DNA from 3 places in the Paraburkholderia sp. MM5477-R1 genome. Region 1 is predicted to be linked to each of the others. Evidence: riboswitches for the same ligand, from Rfam matches in the RefSeq annotation. Region 1 holds a riboswitch; each other region holds the start of a gene.

Region 1 (3,273 bases):
CTCGAAGCGCCGGCCCACGCCCTGGATCACGAGACGCATCGCCGCGCCCTGCAGTGCCGCGAAGCCTTTGACACGGTAAATCGTGTGGGTTTCGACGAGCGCCTGCAAGGCGGCGAGCGCCGCGTCGCGCGACGGTACGGATGCCTGCACGACGACCGAATCGAATTCATCGTGGTGGTGATTGGGGTCGTCGGCGGAACCGTGGTGGTCATGACGCAGGTGGATCGTCTCTTCCGACGCCGCTTCGAGGCCCAGCAGCGTATGCAGGTCGAGCCGCCCCTGCTGCGCGCGCACGATCTTCACCTGCGGCGCAATCTCCGCGCGGATCGCGGCTTCGACCTCGTGCTGCCGCGCGTCGTCGATCAGATCGGTCTTGTTCAGAATCACCAGATCGGCCGCCGACAACTGGTCTTCGAACAACTCGTGCAGCGGCGACTCGTGATCGAGATTCGGATCGGCCTTGCGCTGCGCATCGACGGCGAGCGGGTTATCGGCGAACTGGCCGCTCGCGGCGGCCGGGCCGTCCACCACCGTCACCACCGCGTCGACCGTGAAGCCGTTGCGGATTTGCGGCCAGTTGAACGCCTGCACGAGCGGCTTCGGCAACGCCAGGCCCGACGTTTCGATCAGCACGTGATCGAGTTCATCGCGGCGCTCCGCGAGCTTTTCCATCACCGGGAAAAATTCTTCCTGCACGGTGCAGCACAAACAACCGTTCGCGAGTTCATACAATTGCCCTTCGGTCTCGACGCCGTTTTCATCGCAACCGATGCCGCAGCCTCTGAGGATTTCGCCGTCGATGCCGAGCTCGCCGAACTCGTTGACGATCACCGCAATGCGCTTGCCGCCCGCATGCTGAAGAATGTGCCGCAGCAGCGTGGTTTTGCCGCTGCCGAGAAAGCCCGTGACGATCGTGACGGGGATCTTGCGCAATTGAGTTTGCATCGTGAGGTCCATCCCTTGGCGTTGATCGGTATGCCGGAAAGTCCGCGCGTGGGTCCGCGTCGGCTGGCGAATGGAGCGAATGAAGCACGCGCAGAAGTACCAGCGATCACCAGACACGGGGACGAACGACGGCATTGCCGCGACAACGGAAATACAGAAAGCGGAACTGAGGTCATGAACGCGCCGCCGCATCCCCGCGGCGGTCGTTCTGCTTCTTTGGGCCGGTATCCGGGCTGGCGAAAGCGCCGCTTCCCCTTCCCGGCCGAGTGGTTTCTCGTCCAGTGGTGAAATGTCCACGCGAGCTTGCGCGAGGACATCGAAGCCGGCACTGCGGTGCCCGGCTATCAAGCCGGAACCGCTTTTCGCTTACCGTTGCGGGGACAGCACAGGTTAGCCGCTCCAGAGCAGGTGGCTCCCTGTTTCCCGTTTAACTGCATGCGCACGAGCGCGCACGCGAGCACCCAAAGTGCGTGCGAGTGTAGGCCCGCGGCCTTGCGCAGTCAAGCAACGCAGCGAGCCGGAAAGCGCCGCCGAGGCTTATCCGGCAAGGCGCCATGTGCTATCGTATGCGCGCGTTTGGTGCCCGCACATGCGCTCGCGTGTGCAGTTAAACGGGAAACAGGCAGCGCCTCGCGCGTTCAACCTGTGCTGTCCCCGCAACGGTAAGCGACCTGCGGCGCGCGATTCGATTCGCCTTCGATTCCGCCGTGCCGCGCATGCGTTTTTTGATGCCACTGTCCCGCGAATCCACAAACCGGGACGGGAAGGCGAAGCGCATGAGGCCGCCAGCCCGGATACCGGCCAGACGCGGAGGCGGTGCCGCATTGCATCCGTGCATCACGCGGCGCCGCCGGCCGCCGGAATCCGCGGGGAACGGATGTGAAGGCGTAGCAGCGCGGCATCGCGCGTGCCCGGATTCGCAGTTCCGCATGACCTCTATATTCACCGCCGCGCGCGCTGTCGCACGCCGCGTCTCTTCTTCCATCACCGCATGGCGCGCGCCATGCACGCCGCGATGACGCGCGCCTGGCTGATCGGCGCCGGTCCCGGCGACGTCGAACTGATCACGCTGAAGGCCACCCGTGCGCTCGCGCAGGCCGATGTCGTGCTCGTCGACGATCTGGTGAATCCCGACGTGCTGCAGTTCGCGCGCACCGACGCGCAAGTCGTGTACGTCGGCAAGCGCGGCGGCCATCCGTCGACGCCGCAAGCCGACATCGTCGCGCAAATGCTCGGGCATCTGCGCGCGGGGCGCAGCGTCGCGCGGCTCAAGGGCGGCGATCCGTTCGTGTTCGGCCGCGGCGGCGAAGAGTTGCAGGCGCTACAGGCCGCGGGTATCGAAGTCGACGTGATCAACGGCATCACGGCCGGCATCGCGGCGCCCGCGGCGCTCGGTATCGCGGTCACGCATCGTGATCACGCGCAGGGCGTCGTGTTCGTCACCGGCCACGGCGCCGGCGGCAGTGGCGAACCGGACTGGGCCGCGCTCGCCGCGACGCGCATGACGCTGGTGATCTATATGGGCATGCGCCGGCTCGGCGAGATCGCCCGCGCATTGCTCGCGGCCGGCATGTCCGCCGACACGCCGTGCGCGGCGATCGAGTCGGCGACGCGGCCTGAGCAGCGTCATGTGCTCGCGCCGCTTCGCGAGTTCGCCGAGGCGGTGGCGCGTGCGGGGCTCGGCTCGCCGGCGATCGTCGTGATCGGCGGTGTGGCGTCGCTCGCGCTGGCGCGTGATGCGGCCAAACGCGACGCCGGCGTTGCTCACGAACTGGCAGCGAGCGCGACACGACACGGACTCGGACGCGCGATCAAAACGCTGAGCGTCGGCATCGGTTGCCGCTTGCACAGCGAAGCCGCTGAGATCGAAGCCGCCGTCCGCGCAGCACTCGGATCGAATGCCTTCGAGCAGATCCGCGCGATCGCGACGATCGACACCAAAGCCAACGAAGCCGGTCTGCTCGAATTCTGCTCACGTCATCAGCTGCCGCTGCAACTGTTCAGCCGCGAGCAGATCGCCGCGGTGCCGGTCGCGTCGCCGTCGGCGGCGGCACACGCGCATCTCGGCGTCGACGGTGTGTGCGAGCCGTGTGCGCTGCTGGCGGCAACGGCGCAGGACTCCAGCACAACCGCGCAAAACGCGCGTCTAATCGTACGCAAGACCGCGCACGCCGGCATCACGGTTGCGATCGCAGCGGCGAACAACGCTGCCCTTAGCGACGCGCCCCCATCCCATCCCGCCCCTCAAAACCAGGACCCTCGATGAAAACCGATCCGGAATCGCATCAACGCATGACCGAACGCCGCCGCGAAGGCCACGAAAAGAAG
Region 2 (3,273 bases), on a different contig from region 1:
ATCGACGTCACGGGCCCAGCCTGCCGGGTCGGCGCGGCGTCGCGCCGGCGTGACCGGCTGGCGACCGTCGAAGGCTGGATCGAGCAGCGCAAAATCAAGCCGGGTACAGGCATGGCACAGCTCGTTCCATCGTTCACTGCGGCGGCCCGGATTACTGCCTAGTGTAGCGGCGATGTTCAGTACCTCAAAGCCTGCTTCCTGCTGCAGTCTGAGCGCAAGTCCGCCGGTCAGGCATTCATCATCGGGGTGGGGCGAAACAATCAGCGCAAGCGGCCGCGTGCGGTCCACGCTCCTCGGCGTCGCTGTGCTCTGTGAGATGTCCGGAAGTGTTATCGGCTCGCGCAGCAGTGCGGCGAACGTATCGACGTACGACGTGATGACCTGCCGTCGTGTAGGGTCCCGGTTTGCGCTCCTGTTCATCGACAAAGTTTCCGGGGCGTGGCGATGCCGTCCACCTCAACCGTCGCCAGCATCGTACGGCGGCAGTTCCATGAGCGGCAGCGGCACAGGTAGTTGCGACGGTCTTCCTCAGTGGCGGGATGATCGAACTGAAGGCTGTAGTCGAAGCTCAGTTCCTCGCCTGCGCGGATCAGGCGTTTCGCATGGAGGTACACGCGCAGGATCCCCTGGCGGTCGTAGTCTTCAACCGCCTCGCAGTTCGGTGCGCAACGATGATTGATCCAGCGGGCGGCGTTCCCGCCGGTGCCCGCATCAATGCAGTAGCGTCCGTCACTCAGCGCAAACAGAAAGGTGTGGAACGGGTCTTCGGCGTTGACGGGATGCTGGCGTCGTGCTGCCGCGTGGGTAATGCGCGCCCCCCTGTATTCGATGATGCGCAAGCCGCGCGGAATGTCGGCAAGGGCAAAGACACCCTTGCCATGGATGGGACTGCGTCGGATCTGGATCAGGCGGGGCATGAATGCAGGAATGTATGCGGTGAAGCAGACTCAAGTATAGCGTTCCCTTTTCTAATTATCGCAACTATGTTGCGTTTACGATGCGGGTTAGGTATCGTTCTGCCGGAATCGCGGGCGATCCGACCGCTGGCGCGATGACCCCGACATAAAGCGGGCAGCCTGCACGTGCAGGCATGCGGTAGCCAGGCCGGGGCGCGGGGGAATTGAGTGTGCGATCGATTAGAATTGCGCACGCAAAGCCCGGAAGCTGGTGCAAATCCAGCGCGGTCGCGCCACTGTGACCGGTTTCCTGAAACCGGGAGTCAGACCTGGGCCTTGTCTTCCTTCACCTGTCATGGGGCGCGAAACCCCAGGAGAACCGTCATGACCTGCATCCTCAGTGTCCACCGGGCATCGGCTGCCCGTTGCTTCCTCTTTTTCTCCGGTCGTCTGTGTTGACCCGGTAAGTGTCGCCGGTCAGCACGGCATGCCTGGTTCGTGTTTCCGGCAATCGTGCGGGTGTTTCACTGCGTCGATGACACGGTGGATCGGCACGTGTGTCGAGCGCATAAAAAACAGGCGCACCGGATACGGTAGCGCCAGAGAAAAAAGAAAAGAGAGCAGGACAATGAAGAAAACCTCGATCCTTTCGCCGTCGCGAGCGCAGCGACGCCGCAGACGTCAGCTCACAGCGGGGATGCTCGGCTGCGCGTGGCTGATCGGCGCGTCATCCGCGTTTGCTGATGACGGCAGCGGCCCGGCGGCAGAGAGCAGGCAATCTGCGCAGGAGCCGGCACAGACGCTGCCGGCTGTTAAGGTCCAGGCATCGGGCCATACGGATACACCGGACCTGAGCACGCCGATCCGTACCGGCAGCCGGCTTGGACTGTCGAGCCTCGATACGCCGGCGAGCGTCGAGACGCTCACCGGTGAGCAGATTCAGGTGCGCGGCGACACCACGGTCAACGAGGCCATTACGCGTGCGGCCGGCTTTGCCACCGACGCGCGGCACCCGGCAATGGCGGCACTTCGGTGTCGGTGCGCGGCTTCAGCGGGCCGGAGTCGATCACGACGCTCTATGACGGCACGCGCATGTATCCTGGCGCAGGCACGGTGACCTTTCCGTTCGATACGTGGTCGGTCGACCGGATTGAGGTGCTGCGCGGTCCGGCGTCGGTGCTCTATGGCGAGGGTGGCATCGGCGGCGTGATCAACGTCGTGCCAAAGGCGCCGCAGCGCGACTACGCGACCACGGTCCAGCTCGGCGCGGGCGCCTATGGCGAGAAGCGCGTGGCGCTCGATACGACGGGCGCGCTCGGGCCCATGCTGTCATACCGCTTTTACGTGAGCGATGACCGCTCGAACGGCTGGGTACCGCGCGGCGATTCGCATACCACGGCGCTCGGTGGCGCATTGCGCCTCGACGTCGATCCGACCTTGTCATTCACACTCGACTACGACTACGGGCGCCAGAAGCCGGCACGCTATTTCGGGATTCCGGTGCTCGACGGTGCGCTCAATCCGGCGTTCCGGTACCAGAACTACAACGTCGCCGATTCCGCGATCTCCTATTACGACCAGTGGACGCGGCTGAACGCGAAGTGGCACGCCATGCCTGGCATCACGGTGCGCAACCAGCTCTATTATTTGCTGACAAACCGCCATTGGCACGATAGCGAGAGCTACGCCCTGCAACCGGATGGCGATGTGTTGCGCAGCGATTACATCGAGATCCTCCATCATCAGCGGCAGATCGGTGACCAGCTCGACACGACGATCGACGGGCATGCATGGGGCCATCAGAACCGGCTGGTCGTCGGCGCGGACTTCAATGTGATCTCGTTTGTCGATACAAGCAATTCACCATACGGCGGCTCGTCGATCGTGCCGGCATCCGGTTTCGATCCGGGCGTGTTCGACAGTCCCGATTCGACCGTGCCCGCGTTTCGCACCGTCACGCATCAGGCGTCCCTTTTTGCAGAGGACCGGTTCGAGCTGACCGACCGGCTCGCGTGGGTGAGTGGCCTGCGTTACGACCATATCGACTTCCATCGCGACACGTTCGCGACTGCCACGACTGCGGCGGCGTCGTTCGACAGGACGTTCGCCCATACCGGATGGCGCACGGGCCTTGTGTTCGCGCTTACGCCGACGCTGTCCGTGTATGGACAGTACACCACCGGCACCGACGGTGTCAGTTCGCTGATCACGCTGTCGCAATCGAACAGTCAGTTCACGCTGTCGACCGGTCAGCAGTGGGAGGCGGGTGTCAAGCAGGAAGTGCTCGGCGGCCGCGGCTCCTGGACCTTCGCGGTGTACCAGATCGTGAAACGTAACCTCGTGAGCACCGATCCGCTGAACCCGGATCTGAGCGAGC
Region 3 (3,273 bases), on a different contig from region 1:
TTTGCGCGGGGCTCTCGCTCGGCCTCGCGACGCTTGCCTTCACTGGCTGTGTGATGTGGTGGAAACGCCGACCGGCGGGCACGCTTGGGGCGCCCGGACGTGATCGCGCCATTGCGTCAATGCGCGGCTGGAAGCTCGCGCTCGTGCTGCTCGGTGCGGTGTTTCCATTGATGGGCGTCACGCTCATCGCGGTCTGGCTGGCCGACCGCATGCTATCTGGCCGCCCGCTCCAGCCGCTGGCGGACTGAAGACGCAGTGCAACCCTGAACCCAGGAGATCAACATGAAGCCCACACTCAAATTCATTCTGTTTGCCGCGCTTTGCGGTTGCGCGGCAGGTGCTGCAGCGGCTCCCGCATCCGTGATGGTTTCGGACTGCTGGATACGCCTGCTGCCGGGCGATTTACCATCGGGCGGCTATTTCAGCGTCATGAACATGAGCGGGAAGCCGATCGACCTGACCGCCGTGCAAACTGACGCGTACGGCATGGCGATGCTTCACCAGACGCAGAGCAACGGCAGCACGTCTAAAATGGTGATGGTCCATAAGGCAACCGTGCCTGTGAACGGCACGCTGTCGTTCACACCGGGCGGATACCACGTGATGCTGGAACAGCCGAAAAAGCCGCTCAAGGTGGGGATGTCGATTCCGTTCTCCTTCACATTCAGCGACGGCGAGCAGGTGAAGGCCGAGTGCGAGACGAAAAGTCCTGCAACAATGGATCACTGAGCTGCCCTTCGTTCGGCGCGCGGTCCGATTGAAACACCCGGCGGGCGCCGCACAAACCCCAAATTTCGACCGGAGCAATGTATGCGTGCTGTCGATCGGTTGACGCGTGCGACGTTCCATCTGAATGTGGGCGCCATGCTGGCCGCTACGGTGCTCTTCGTCCCTGTCCTTGCATGGCTGCGGTCGACCGGCGAATCCCGCGCCGCGCACCTGAACTGCGAGCCGTGCCCGCGCCTTCGTCACCAGCGCCTGCTCAGGATGCCGGTGAGGGAAGCTGTCCGCGCCAGTTCTGCGCGATAATCGGCGATGCGATGGCTGCCGCAAGGCATTAATAGGGAATATGGTGAGGCGACTGCCAAGGCCATAGCTGTGCCCGCAACTGTGAGCGCGAAGTCCGACGCCATGAAGCCACTGGGCAACCGGGAAGGCGACGCCGGACGATGACGCGTGAGCCAGGAGACCTGCCACGCCCGGGATGCAAACGCGCCCGGCCCAAGCCGCCCGTATCGGGAGGTTCAACTGGCATGCGAGGAATTCATGCAACGGCGCTATCTTTCACATCTTTTCGACGACGGTCCGCATGCGCTACGCGGCAAGGTCATCGGAATCTTGTCACTGCTCATTGCAGCCAATATCGGCATCTGGATCTGGGCACTGACCGCACTTCATGGCCGGTCCGCCCTGATCGGTACCGCGTTGCTTGCCTACACGTTCGGCTCGCGTCACGCGGTCGACGCCGACCACATTGCAGCGATCGACAATACGACGCGCAAACTGATGCAGGGCGGAAAACGGCCGGTTGCCGTGGGGTTTTTCTTTTCGCTGGGTCATTCGACGATCGTCATCGCGCTGTCGATTGCCGTTGCTTTCGCAGCGGTTACGCTGAAAGCGCGCTTCGAAGGCATGAAAGCGATCGGCAGCGTAATCAGCACCTCCGTTTCAGCAGGCTTCCTGCTGGTGCTGGCAATCGTGAACGTGATGATTCTCGTATCGGTCGTGAAGACTTTCCGGCGTGTCCAACGCGGCGAGCGCCTGGTCGAGGAAGATCTCGACATGCTGCTCAACAGGCGCGGTTTTCTGTCGCGAATCTTTCGTCCGCTGTTCCGGCTCGTCTCGCGTAGCTGGCATATGTATCCGATCGGCTTCCTGTTCGGGCTGGGCTTCGATACCGCCACGGAAGTCGCGCTATTCGGCATTTCAGCCGCTCAGGCGGCCAACGGCATGTCGCTCGCGACGATTCTGATTTTTCCGGCGCTTTTTACCGCTGGCATGTGCCTGATCGATACTATCGACGGCGTACTGATGCTCGGCGCCTATGGCTGGGCGTTCATGAAGCCGGTTCGCAAGCTCTACTACAACATCACCATCACGTTCGTGTCGGTGGTCGTGGCCGTGTTGATCGGCGGCATCGAAGCGCTGGCACTGATCGCCGACAAGCTGGATGTGAAGGGTGGCTTCTGGGATATCGTCGGCGCCGCGTCGGACAATTTTGGCTTGCTCGGCTACGCGGTGATTGGCATCTTCGTCGTCAGCTGGTTGGCTTCTGTACTGTTCTACAAGCTCAGGCGCTACGACGATTTGCCCGTCAATCTCGGCTGATCAAGATTGGTTCAGACGCATCGACGGTCCGAGGTAAGAGTGCGGACGATCGGAGCCGTATGGTGGAGTGCGAAGCGCGGATACTGGCTGAGAACCTGTCCACGGCTTCGACAACCAGCGATCACTCGCGCGACAATGGCGATCCGGAAGAGCCTGAACGTGCCGGGCATTGGGCATTGAACGGATGCGCTTCTGACACCAGCCGATTGAGGCGCGCACCCGCATCGAAGCCCGAATTACGGCCCACCACGACGGCTTGGGTCTTTGTGCTCTGAATGTATTGTTATGGTTGGGCTTCGGCCGCTCCTTCTTCGCGGATAAATGACTGCTGAGGGTCGACTCCTGCCCGACGTGACCGATCAAGGCCGGGCGACTCCGCCGGTTCTACGTCGGGCGGTGGTCGGCCATCTTCTGCCGTTCGCTGACGCACCAAGCCGGGGCTCTGTCGCGCTAAGGCGATCAGGTAAAATTGATCGACCCAAATTGATACGACCAGAATGGCTATGACGGGCAAGACGCCGCGTAAGACGTTGCCGCCGGGAATCACCAAGGTGCTGAAGCGACTGCATTACCCGCTGGACGTGATCCTGCTATGCGTGCGGTGGTATGTGGCCTATTCGCTTAGCCTGCGTGATCTTGAGGAGATGATGGCCGAGCGCGGCTTCGAGGTCGACCATTCGAGCGTGCATCGTTGGGTCATCAAGCTCGTACCGTTGTTCGAGAAAGCCTTTCGCAAACACAAACGTCCGGTTGGCAAGAGCTGGAGGATGGATGAAACCTACGTCAAGGTGCGCGGCCAGTGGAAGTACTTGTATCGCGCTGTGGACAAGGCTGGCAAGACCGTCGATTTCCTGCTTCGGGCCCATCGTGACAAGGCTGCCGCCCGTCGTTACTTCGAGAAAGCCATTGCTCAGAACGGCGCGCCTGAGACCGTTACCATGGACA

The links. A riboswitch is a leader RNA that binds a small molecule or an ion and turns the genes downstream of it on or off. The one in region 1 is predicted to bind cobalamin.
Region 2: linked by a shared signal. The riboswitch ahead of OKW35_RS14485 (TonB-dependent receptor) and the one ahead of cobA (uroporphyrinogen-III C-methyltransferase) in region 1 are both predicted to bind cobalamin.
Region 3: linked by a shared signal. The riboswitch ahead of OKW35_RS02675 (HoxN/HupN/NixA family nickel/cobalt transporter) and the one ahead of cobA (uroporphyrinogen-III C-methyltransferase) in region 1 are both predicted to bind cobalamin.

The regions. Positions count from the first base shown of each region.
Region 1 covers NZ_JBNDMC010000008.1:7,422-10,694, forward strand. Annotated here, with positions in the region: gene cobW (cobalamin biosynthesis protein CobW) at 1-945, opposite strand, end outside; cobalamin riboswitch at 1,148-1,425, opposite strand; cobalamin riboswitch at 1,506-1,765, shown strand; partial or broken gene cobA (uroporphyrinogen-III C-methyltransferase) at 1,961-2,701, shown strand; gene OKW35_RS41830 (cobalamin biosynthesis protein) at 2,777-3,211, shown strand; gene cobO (cob(I)yrinic acid a,c-diamide adenosyltransferase) at 3,208-3,273, shown strand, end outside.
Region 2 covers NZ_JBNDMC010000005.1:465,130-468,402, reverse strand. Annotated here, with positions in the region: gene OKW35_RS14495 (PIG-L deacetylase family protein) at 1-420, opposite strand, end outside; gene OKW35_RS14490 (SET domain-containing protein) at 417-917, opposite strand; adenosylcobalamin (AdoCbl) riboswitch at 1,136-1,280, shown strand; partial or broken gene OKW35_RS14485 (TonB-dependent receptor) at 1,594-3,273, shown strand, end outside.
Region 3 covers NZ_JBNDMC010000001.1:544,484-547,756, reverse strand. Annotated here, with positions in the region: gene OKW35_RS02685 (PepSY-associated TM helix domain-containing protein) at 1-248, shown strand, start outside; gene OKW35_RS02680 (copper chaperone PCu(A)C) at 283-729, shown strand; cobalamin riboswitch at 1,025-1,212, shown strand; gene OKW35_RS02675 (HoxN/HupN/NixA family nickel/cobalt transporter) at 1,267-2,328, shown strand; one part of gene OKW35_RS02670 (IS6 family transposase) at 2,826-3,273, shown strand, end outside.